One region of the Alkaliphilus flagellatus genome, then DNA from elsewhere that is predicted to be linked to it. Evidence: riboswitches for the same ligand, from Rfam matches in the RefSeq annotation. Region 1 holds a riboswitch; each other region holds the start of a gene.
What was found. Region 1 has a riboswitch for molybdenum cofactor ahead of KQI88_RS10095 (substrate-binding domain-containing protein). Riboswitches for the same ligand answer to the same signal wherever they lie in the genome.

Region 1 (3,198 bases):
TTGCATTACTATACCTAGGTGTTAAAAATATTCACTTAGGACCAACACTTCCTGCATTCTTATCACCAAATGTCGTTAATGTTTTAGTAGAAAACTTTGGTATTGGTGGAATTACAAATGTAGAAGATGACATGGCAATGTTCTTAGGAGCAACAGCAGAAGCATAATATACACAAAAATATATAAAAATGAGACTATCCTTTAAAGGGTAGCCTCGTTTTTTATTATTGTATAGAAATAACCACTGATTGGGTCAAGTGATTATTTATTTTTTTATAGTTATTTTGCGTTAGGTATAAATAAGGATTGTCCAAATGTATCCTTACCAAACTCGCTAATTAGCTGTTGTCCATTATCAGAGAGCATCCATTCTACAAATGCTAAAGCACCGTCATGATTAATTTTGTCATTTTTTTCTGGGTTAACAGCAATAACTCCATATTGATTAAATAGCTTGGTGTCACCTTCTACAACTACTTTAAGATCAAGCTTATCCATCATGGATAGATAAGTAGCTCTATCAGTTAACGTATATCCATTAAGCTCATTAGTCATTTGAAGAACTGCTCCCATTCCTTGTCCTGCTTCTACATACCAATCTCCTTGTGGTTCCACATTAGCCTCTTTCCAAAGGTTTAGTTCCATTTTATGTGTACCAGAGTCATCTCCTCTAGATACAAAGGTTTGTTTTCCATCGTTAATTAGTGAAAAGGCTTTAACTATATCCTTATTAGCTTGTTCTGCTAAGTTTAATGTGTCTTCATTAGGTCCTAATAAAATGAAATCGTTGTACATTACATCAAATCTTTCAATACCATGTCCAGCTTTAACAAATTCTTCTTCTGAACTTTTAGCATGAACTAATAGTACATCCGCATCTCCGTCTTCACCCATTTTTAAAGCTTGCCCAGTTCCTACAGCAACTACCTTTACATCGTATCCAGTATCTTCTGTAAATTTAGGTAATATGTAATCTAAAAGACCACTATTTTCTGTACTAGTTGTAGTGGAAAGGATTATTTCGCTCTTAGCTACTACCGGAGGTGTATTGTCATCTGGCTTTGGTGCATCTGTTGTCTTTGGGCTAGAACAGGATACCATAAAAATCGATAATAGTAATAATCCAATTACAGATAATTTTCTAAAGCTTTTTTTCATGTACTTCATCTCCTTTAATATGTTATAACTACAACAACACTCTGTACCGTTTAGGTATAGGATATGTGTCGTTTGCTACTCCTAATTTTTAAAATATTAAGACAATTGCGCAAATACCAGTTAGTAGATAGTTTTTTAACGAAAAAAAACACCTAAAAAGGCGTAGTTATAAGCAGTATTATAAAGTGGCTAGCTTCCTGCATATTTACTCCTTTCCACAATGGGAGGCATTGTAGTTTCCTGCAATACCCTACAGGTCAATAAACCATTACATTGTTTAGCAGTTAAATGCTTTAGGTTATATTGACTCGGAGATATTTAATTTTGGTTCGTTATAATTCAGTATACTTTATAGGTATATAACTGTCAATAATTAGTATGTTTTTTTATGTGAATTAATATTTTTTTAACACACTTGAAATTTTACAACAAAAAATATATAATGCAAGGTGAAATAGGTAAATAGAATGCTTATTTCTTAGGCTAGCTTCTTAATAGAGTGTAGTATGGCTATCATACTAATGGTGAGGTATGTTTTTTTGTGGTTCGATAACTCTTTACCAAATAAATCATACCGAAATGGAGAGATGAACAATGACGAAAAAAATAGTATTACTTTTATTAATCTGTTCTCTAGTTTTAGCTGGATGTACCAACAAACCTAAGGCTACAGAAGGAGAAGTACCGGAGGTTAACGAAGAAATAACATTAAATGTCTTTGCAGCAGCCAGCTTAACAGATGCTTTTAATGAAATGAAAGATATTTACGAAAAAGAAAATGATGGAATTACGTTACAATTTAACTTTGCTGGTTCTGGAACTCTTCAAAAGCAAATTGAAGAGGGGGCAACAGCAGATTATTTTATTTCAGCTGGAGCTTCTCAAATGAATGCTCTAGAAGAAAAGGGTCTTATTGAAGATAGAAAAGATCTATTAAAAAATAAATTAGTTGTTGTAGGCACTAAGGACATGGAAGGTAAAGTGTCTAAAATAGAAGATTTATTATCTGAAGATGTAAAATATATTGCTGTAGGTACTCCAGAAACAGTTCCAGTAGGAAAGTACACAGAGGAAGCTTTAACACATTATGATTTATGGGAAAAATTAAGTGATAAAATTGTATTTACTAAGGACGTAAGACAGGCATTGACATATGTTGATACTGGAAACTCTGATGTTGGTTTTGTATATTCTAGTGATGCTCTAGCTTTAGAAAACGGTGTTACTTTATTTGAAGTTTCTGATGATTCACATAAAAAAATAATTTATCCTGCAGCTATTATTAAAGAAACAGAATATAAAGATGCAGCTGCTAAATTTGCTGAATTCCTTGTATCAAAGGAAGGTAGTGCTATTCTTGAAAAACATGGATTTGTTTTAAATTAGTTAAAGGAGCATACAAATGTTAAATCCAGTTTTACTTTCATTGAAGGTAGCATCAATTGCTACAGTATTTGCCATGCTAATAGGCATACCATTAGCCTATTCCTTAACTAATAAAGATTTTAAAGGTAAAACACTATTAGAAACTCTGTTGACATTACCGTTGGTGCTTCCACCAACGGTAATTGGATATGGACTATTAATTTTATTTGGAAGAAATTCTTTATTAGGCAGAATGCTTAAGGACCTATTTGGAATACAGGTTGTGTTTACGGTAACAGGTTCTATTATTGCTGCTACCGTAGTTGCATTGCCATTAATGATACAAAGTGTTAAATCTGCATTTGGAAATTTAGACCCTATTTATGAAAAATCTGCTGCTACTTTAGGGTCAAACAAATTTAAGGTGTTTTTTACAATTATTTTACCCCTGTCTTGGACAGGTATTGTTAGTGGCTTGGTAATGTCATTTGCAAGAGCCCTTGGTGAATTTGGTGCTACTTTAATGATTGCGGGAAACATTCCTGGGAAAACTCAAACAATACCTATAGCTATATATTCAGCAGTGGAGACAGGAAATAAAGAGATGGCTAATCGGTTAGTAATAATTATGACCCTATTTAGTTTTTTAGTCATATGGCTACTAAACCAATGGCT
Region 2 (3,198 bases), on a different contig from region 1:
CCTAACACCTATAGCCTTTAGTTTTTTAGAACCAAATACTCCACCATGTCCACCAGCAGAGTGGTTAACACTGTTTACTATAGAAGATAAGTGAACTAAATTTTCACCCGCTTGTCCAATGGAGGCAATACAGGCTTCTTTACCCATAACATTGTTTAGCTCATGAGTTGTATCTATTACTCCTTTTCCCCATAAATTAGAAGCATCTTCTATAGACACTTTATCATCTTCAATACGTAACCATACTGGAGTTTTTGAAGCTCCCTCAACAATAATAGCATCCCATCCTGCAAACTTTAAGAATGCTCCAAAGTTTCCGCCCATATGACTATCAGTAATAGCATTGTAAGGGTTAGTAGGTGCAAGAGAAGTAATATTTGTTCTTCCACTACAAGGCACCCCTGTACCTGTAAAAGGTCCAACACCAATTACTATTTTGTTTGCTTCATCAAAAGCTTTTGTACCTTGAGGAACTTCATCAAAAACAACCTTATAACCAATACCTGCTCCTCCAATAAAGTCCTTATATTTCATAGTATCTTCAACAGCAATACTACCTGTAGTTAAGTTTACCCTCAACATCTTACCTGTCCATCCAGTGATCTTAGACATTATTATTCCTCCTATCTATAAATCAATATGATAAATATTTAAGTTTCTATTTATTTATATTGTTAAAATAAAGTTTGCTTTCACTAATAATTATATTATGAAAAACGATATCCTTTTCTTGTAAACATTGCGGTCACTTCTTCCCAAGGCATTATTTTTAATGCTCCTGTAATACAGTTTTCTGCACATGCCCCACATAAAATACACTTTGTAGATTTTTTATCCTCTGGGTCTATTGTAGGCATATGCCATGGACAGGCCTCTGCACATGCTCCACATCCAACGCATTTACTTTCATCTACTGTCCAAGCACCTAGTTTTTCATTTAAACTAATAGCTTCTACGGGACAAGCACCCGCACACTTAGGTTCCTTACATTGTTTACATGTTTCAGGTGTCATAAGGAAGTTTCCAAAATAACCATCTTCACTACGATAATTATCTGTCATTTCTTTTCCATAGTTAAAGCTTCTACTTATTTTCACCCTTGAAATAAGAGGATGAATCTTACCGTCATTTGCTACTGTACAAACCATTTCACATCTTTGACATCCAGTACATTTATTCCTCTCAGCAATAAGTATCCCTTTAGCAGTTACAAAAGCGGAAGCACTTCCAACATCTGAATTAGAACATCCTAGTAAATTTAGTACAGAAGCAGTAACAGTTATACCTACTATTCCTTTTCCACTAACTTTTAAAAATTCTCGTCTAGTTCTCAATTTCTCTAAAAAATCTTCAATTTCTCTTTCAAACATAATAACTCTCCCTCCTAAATAAATATTTGTTAATGTACGTCATATTTTCTTCTTTATTGCTTTATAAATAGATTAGTGCTAGCGAATTTATCTTTAATTTGTTAAATAACAAACTTTTTTGAAAGATAAATGCCTACAAAAACAATTTTAGATTAGTAAAAAATCAGCAACACTAAAAAACGCTAACAAAAGCATTAATTCTAGATAACTATGCATCATTTTCACTAATCTACTTTACAAAAGGGGAGGCATACTCGTTTCCAAGTGTACCTATCGGTCTAAAACCTTAGATCTTTATCCTTAGGTAATTAGACTCGTAGATAATGTTTCGTATATTTAATTTTTTTAATACAGCACAATACATAAACTTTACTTATATACATAAAATATATTTATTGCTTACAATTTAACTATACTTTATATATTTACAACTTGTCAATAAATAAAAATCTATAAATATACTTCCTTAAAAATTATATCTATAACACTTTAAAGAAATAAATATTATTCTTCTTCCTTCTTATCTAATGTTTCTGACTTTTCTATAGTCTCCTTTTCCGGATTTTCGGTTATTTTATCTGCATGACTTTTAAATTCTTTAAGAGATTTGCCTAAGGCTTTTCCTAACTCTGGAAGCTTTGACGGTCCAAAGATTACCAATGCGATTATTAAGATTAATATTAACTCCGTAGTCCCTAATCTACCAAACATTTGTATCGCCTCCTTGCATTATATTTTAAAGTAAAATTTATATATATTTATAATAAATTGCTATACACTAAACTATGGATTTTGGTCATGCTCTACCTCTATCCATTCTGCTAAAGAAGCTGCATGAACTTTTACCATAAACTTATCCGAATATAGATAAAGAGCAGCATTTGAAGCTCTAGTTTCTTTTATATCCTCATATTCTTTCTTTGTCTTTAATTGAGCTAGAACATCACTAAACTGTTCTTTAGTAAAGTTAAAAGGATTATATGAAAATAGTCTTACATCAGTGGGTCTTGGATAGGTTTTAGATTCGTGTCTAACTGTCTCTGCAATTAGATTAATTAAATCTTTTTCCTCCACCCTTACCATCATCTGTGCATAATTATAGGTAATATATTTATCCGAAAATAAATATATGGAACTAGCTCCTTTTATAGTATATATATCCCCATACTCTTCTCTCGCCTTTAGCTCCTCAATACTAGGTAATATCTCTTCTACCTCTAAAGCAATGGGATCTTCAAAAAAGTCTTCTCCATTTGTTAGTTTACCTTCAGAAGATTTTAAGCGTACTAAATCACCCATTAAAGAAATTTTATCTTCTTGTTCATGTATGCTATTGTTATTTTCATCTACCATATTTTGTTCTAGCAGTATATCCTCTTTATTTATTTCCTGATTGATATCATTTTCTAAACCCTTAATATCTATTTCTTTCATAGCTAATTCCTCCATGTTTACTAAAAATCATATAGAGTAATTAATATCCTAAAGCTACACATTAAGTTTTATTGATTTAAATACATGTATTCCTCTTTAAGAACAATACTCATCTATCTTTATGTTAAAGATATCACAATATTATTTTTCAGTCAATATTCTTTATTAATAAATATTTAATTTTAAGTTTAAAATTCTTTTGTAAATCTCAGTAATAGAATACCATATCAAACTATATATATTTGTGTGTTTAATTTTTTATTGTTTTGATTTTAAAACCTGTTATAATATATTTAAGTATTATTAGTTATATAACAAACAATGCTTTACTTAATATTACTATATTTAAAATATAAAATGGATTGGGTGATTTTATATTATGTTCAAAGATATA
Region 3 (3,198 bases), on a different contig from region 1:
CTATTAGTCTATTACCATGAATTGTAGCCAAGCATATATCTCCTAAATCATTTACATCATCTAATAAATCCCTATTTATTTTCAACAAACCTTTTTGTTTTGCTATAATATTTATCTTTCCTTCTTTAGGATCAGTAAATAATACTCCCTCACCACAAATTAGCTTACCTAAAGCAATAGCTGCTTCATCTTCGTGAAGCTCATCTTCCTTTAACTCAAATATATATATATGCTCTTTACCAATTCTTAATAGTCTTTCAATGTCTTCTTCTTGAATGACATGACCCTTTTTAAAAGCTACTCCCTTAAACTTTCCTGGAACAATCTCCGTAATATCATGTCCAAGCACCATTCCTACAGCTTCTTCTGTCTTCACAACCTGCATTTTTCCACCTCTATCCAATCGCTAATAGACAAGTATTAACGATTACATGTTATTATGATCTTTTTAGCTTCTATTATATACCTACTTAGTTTTTTTATCTTCTAAAGATATTTCTTCTTTTATTTCATTAGAAAACTTTTTAAATTCACTAATAGATTTCCCTAAGGTTTTTCCCAACTCAGGAAGTTTTCCAGGTCCTACTACTATTAAAGCAATGGCCAATATTAAAATCAACTCACCTGTACCTATTTTACCAAACATACCAATCCCACCTTTTCGTATATTCCGAAATTTAAATAAGAAGGATTCTTTGTTAAAAAATTATTAACTTAATTATATTATACCAGAGCTATAAAACTTTTTAAATAAATTATATATTAAAATATATAATTATTTTTTATACTTCATAAATCAATTTAAAATCCTACCTATATATTATATCCTGCTAATTGTAGCTCTAAGTGCTTCTTTTTTTTCACAAATTGCACAGTATTTTTTCTCTTCACTAGAAGGAACAAATTTTTTCTTACATGCTGAACATACAATTAAGTTTTTCTCACACTTTATACTGTATGATTTCAAGGCATCTACTGAAAAAGTTCCCCTTATTATTGCCTTTTTTGAACATAAGTTGGCGCATATACCACAATTATAGCATTTTCCGCTATTATGAGATACCCTAACTTTTTCTTCTTCCTTTTCTACTTTCCAAGCGCCCCCTAAGCAAATAGACTGACAAAATCCACAGCCATCACAGTTATCATTTACATTCCAAGAAGCAAAGAAAGGTAAGTTATCGTATTCTGTTTTTTCTTGTGAACCTTCTATTTTTTCTATAGATTTTAATAAAATCCTTCGTATTGATACTTGATTATCTTTACTACTAATGATTGTATCTGCAGTTTGTGCAGCAAGATAGCTAGACTCTTTTTTTAATAATGAAAAAAGTTCCCTACGTGAAATATTTTCATTTGATAAACCGCAAAGGTCTTCTTCATTATTAATAATTTCATACTGAGGATTTATTTCAAGTAATTTTACAAAATCAACAGCAACATTTAATGATGATTGGAATACACAAGAATTGTTACTTATTTGACAGTTATTACACTTACTTAAATTAAAATAAAACTTTTTATCCTTAAATAATATAAACAAAGCAGCTAATAGTTCGCTATGGAAACCATTTAAACAACTTAGTTTTAATGTCCCTACTCCATTCTTTTTAGAACAAGAAAATATAATATTATCCTTATCTTTTATTGTGCGTAAAATATTTTCTTCACCTAATCCTTTAACTGTAATTGCCTGAGTAGGACAAACAGCTTTACAAATTCCACATCTGTTACACATGTTCTCATCAAACATAATTTTTCCTAGTTTAAATGTAATGGCTCTTTCAGGACATAAATCCTTACATTTACTACAACTATTTGGCATGCCATGGAAATTAATACATTTTTTTAGCTGTATCTCTGGATAATGCTCTTCCGTCAATTTTTCTATAAAAAAGTTTAGTAACAATACTTTACCCTCCTTTCTATCAATTATCATTACAGAAGAATATATAATTTTAAAACAAAGCTTATATTGAAGCTTTTTAAAATTTCAAGAAACCCTTGTTGAAACGCATTTAAAGTAAAGTGTATATTAGAGAATTTCATGCTTTCCTTTAAATGCGTTATAACAAAAAGTCCTAGATTGCAAATGCAATACTAGGACTTACGTACAAGTATAAGTCTGTTCCTATCTCCTTTGCAACATATGGTGAAGGCATAAGTGTTGCCAAATACCCCCTGTGGACCCTTTGGTCCAGTTTGAAGTTTCGCAGATAACAACATTATAAAACCACAACTCGGAGATTTGTTAAGTTCATATTTATAATAGAACAAAAACTATACTTTGTCAATTTTATATCTAATTAATTTTAGTTAATAAACACTATTATTACCTAATTATTTAACACCCTTAGTCAAACAAATGACAAGCTGCCATATGTCCACCACCAATATCCTTCATTTGTGGTTCTATTTCAGCACATTTAGCAGTTGCATACTTGCATCTTGTTCTAAACTTACAACCAGAGGGAGGATTTAGTGGACTTGGTACATCCCCTTCTAATATAGTCTTTATTTTGCTTTTTGCCAGTCTCGGGTCCGGTACAGGTATAGATGATAGTAATGCCTGTGTATATGGATGGGCTGGTCTATTGTAAAGTTCATTACTATCTGCAAGTTCTACCAGCTTACCTAAATACATTACTCCTATACGATGGGAAATATGTCGTACCATGGAAAGGTCGTGGGCTATAAATAAATAGGTAAGCCCCATTTCATTTTGTAGCTCCTCTAACATATTGACAACCTGGGCCTGAATTGAAACGTCTAAGGCAGAAATAGGCTCATCACAAAGAATAAACTCTGGATTAATGGCAAGAGCCCTTGCTATACCAATCCGTTGTCTTTGTCCACCACTGAACTCATGGGCATATCTATTAAAATAAGAAGGGTTTAATCCCACCTTTTCTAATAATTCATATACCCTTTCTGACCTTTCCTTTTCACTACCTATGTTGTGTATAGATAGAGGTTCTTTAATTAACTGATCTACAGTCATTCTAGGATTTAAAGATGCATAGGGATCCTGAAAAACAACCTGCATTTTTCTTCTATAAGGCTTAATATCTTTTTCTTTCATTCTACTAATATTTTTTCCTTTATAGAATACATCTCCTTCAGTACTATCATAAAGCCTTATGATAGTTCTTCCTAATGTAGACTTACCGCAACCAGATTCTCCTACTAATCCTAAAG

Region 2: another riboswitch for molybdenum cofactor. It lies ahead of KQI88_RS12305 (ferredoxin-like protein); the one in region 1 lies ahead of KQI88_RS10095 (substrate-binding domain-containing protein).
Region 3: another riboswitch for molybdenum cofactor. It lies ahead of KQI88_RS12260 (NADH-quinone oxidoreductase subunit I); the one in region 1 lies ahead of KQI88_RS10095 (substrate-binding domain-containing protein).

Annotation. Positions count from the first base shown of each region.
Region 1 covers NZ_JAHLQK010000003.1:520,517-523,714, forward strand. Annotated here, with positions in the region: gene hcp (hydroxylamine reductase) at 1-167, shown strand, start outside; gene KQI88_RS10095 (substrate-binding domain-containing protein) at 280-1,158, opposite strand; molybdenum cofactor riboswitch at 1,351-1,484, opposite strand; gene modA (molybdate ABC transporter substrate-binding protein) at 1,753-2,544, shown strand; gene modB (molybdate ABC transporter permease subunit) at 2,561-3,198, shown strand, end outside.
Region 2 covers NZ_JAHLQK010000004.1:412,514-415,711, forward strand. Annotated here, with positions in the region: gene KQI88_RS12300 (aldehyde ferredoxin oxidoreductase) at 1-612, opposite strand, end outside; gene KQI88_RS12305 (ferredoxin-like protein) at 708-1,370, opposite strand; molybdenum cofactor riboswitch at 1,584-1,702, opposite strand; gene tatA (twin-arginine translocase TatA/TatE family subunit) at 1,875-2,081, opposite strand; gene KQI88_RS12315 (YdhW family putative oxidoreductase system protein) at 2,154-2,804, opposite strand; gene KQI88_RS12320 (XdhC family protein) at 3,184-3,198, shown strand, end outside.
Region 3 covers NZ_JAHLQK010000004.1:400,757-403,954, forward strand. Annotated here, with positions in the region: gene KQI88_RS12250 (molybdopterin-binding protein) at 1-385, opposite strand, end outside; gene KQI88_RS12255 (twin-arginine translocase TatA/TatE family subunit) at 467-646, opposite strand; gene KQI88_RS12260 (NADH-quinone oxidoreductase subunit I) at 821-1,909, opposite strand; molybdenum cofactor riboswitch at 2,120-2,258, opposite strand; gene KQI88_RS12265 (ABC transporter ATP-binding protein) at 2,354-3,198, opposite strand, start outside.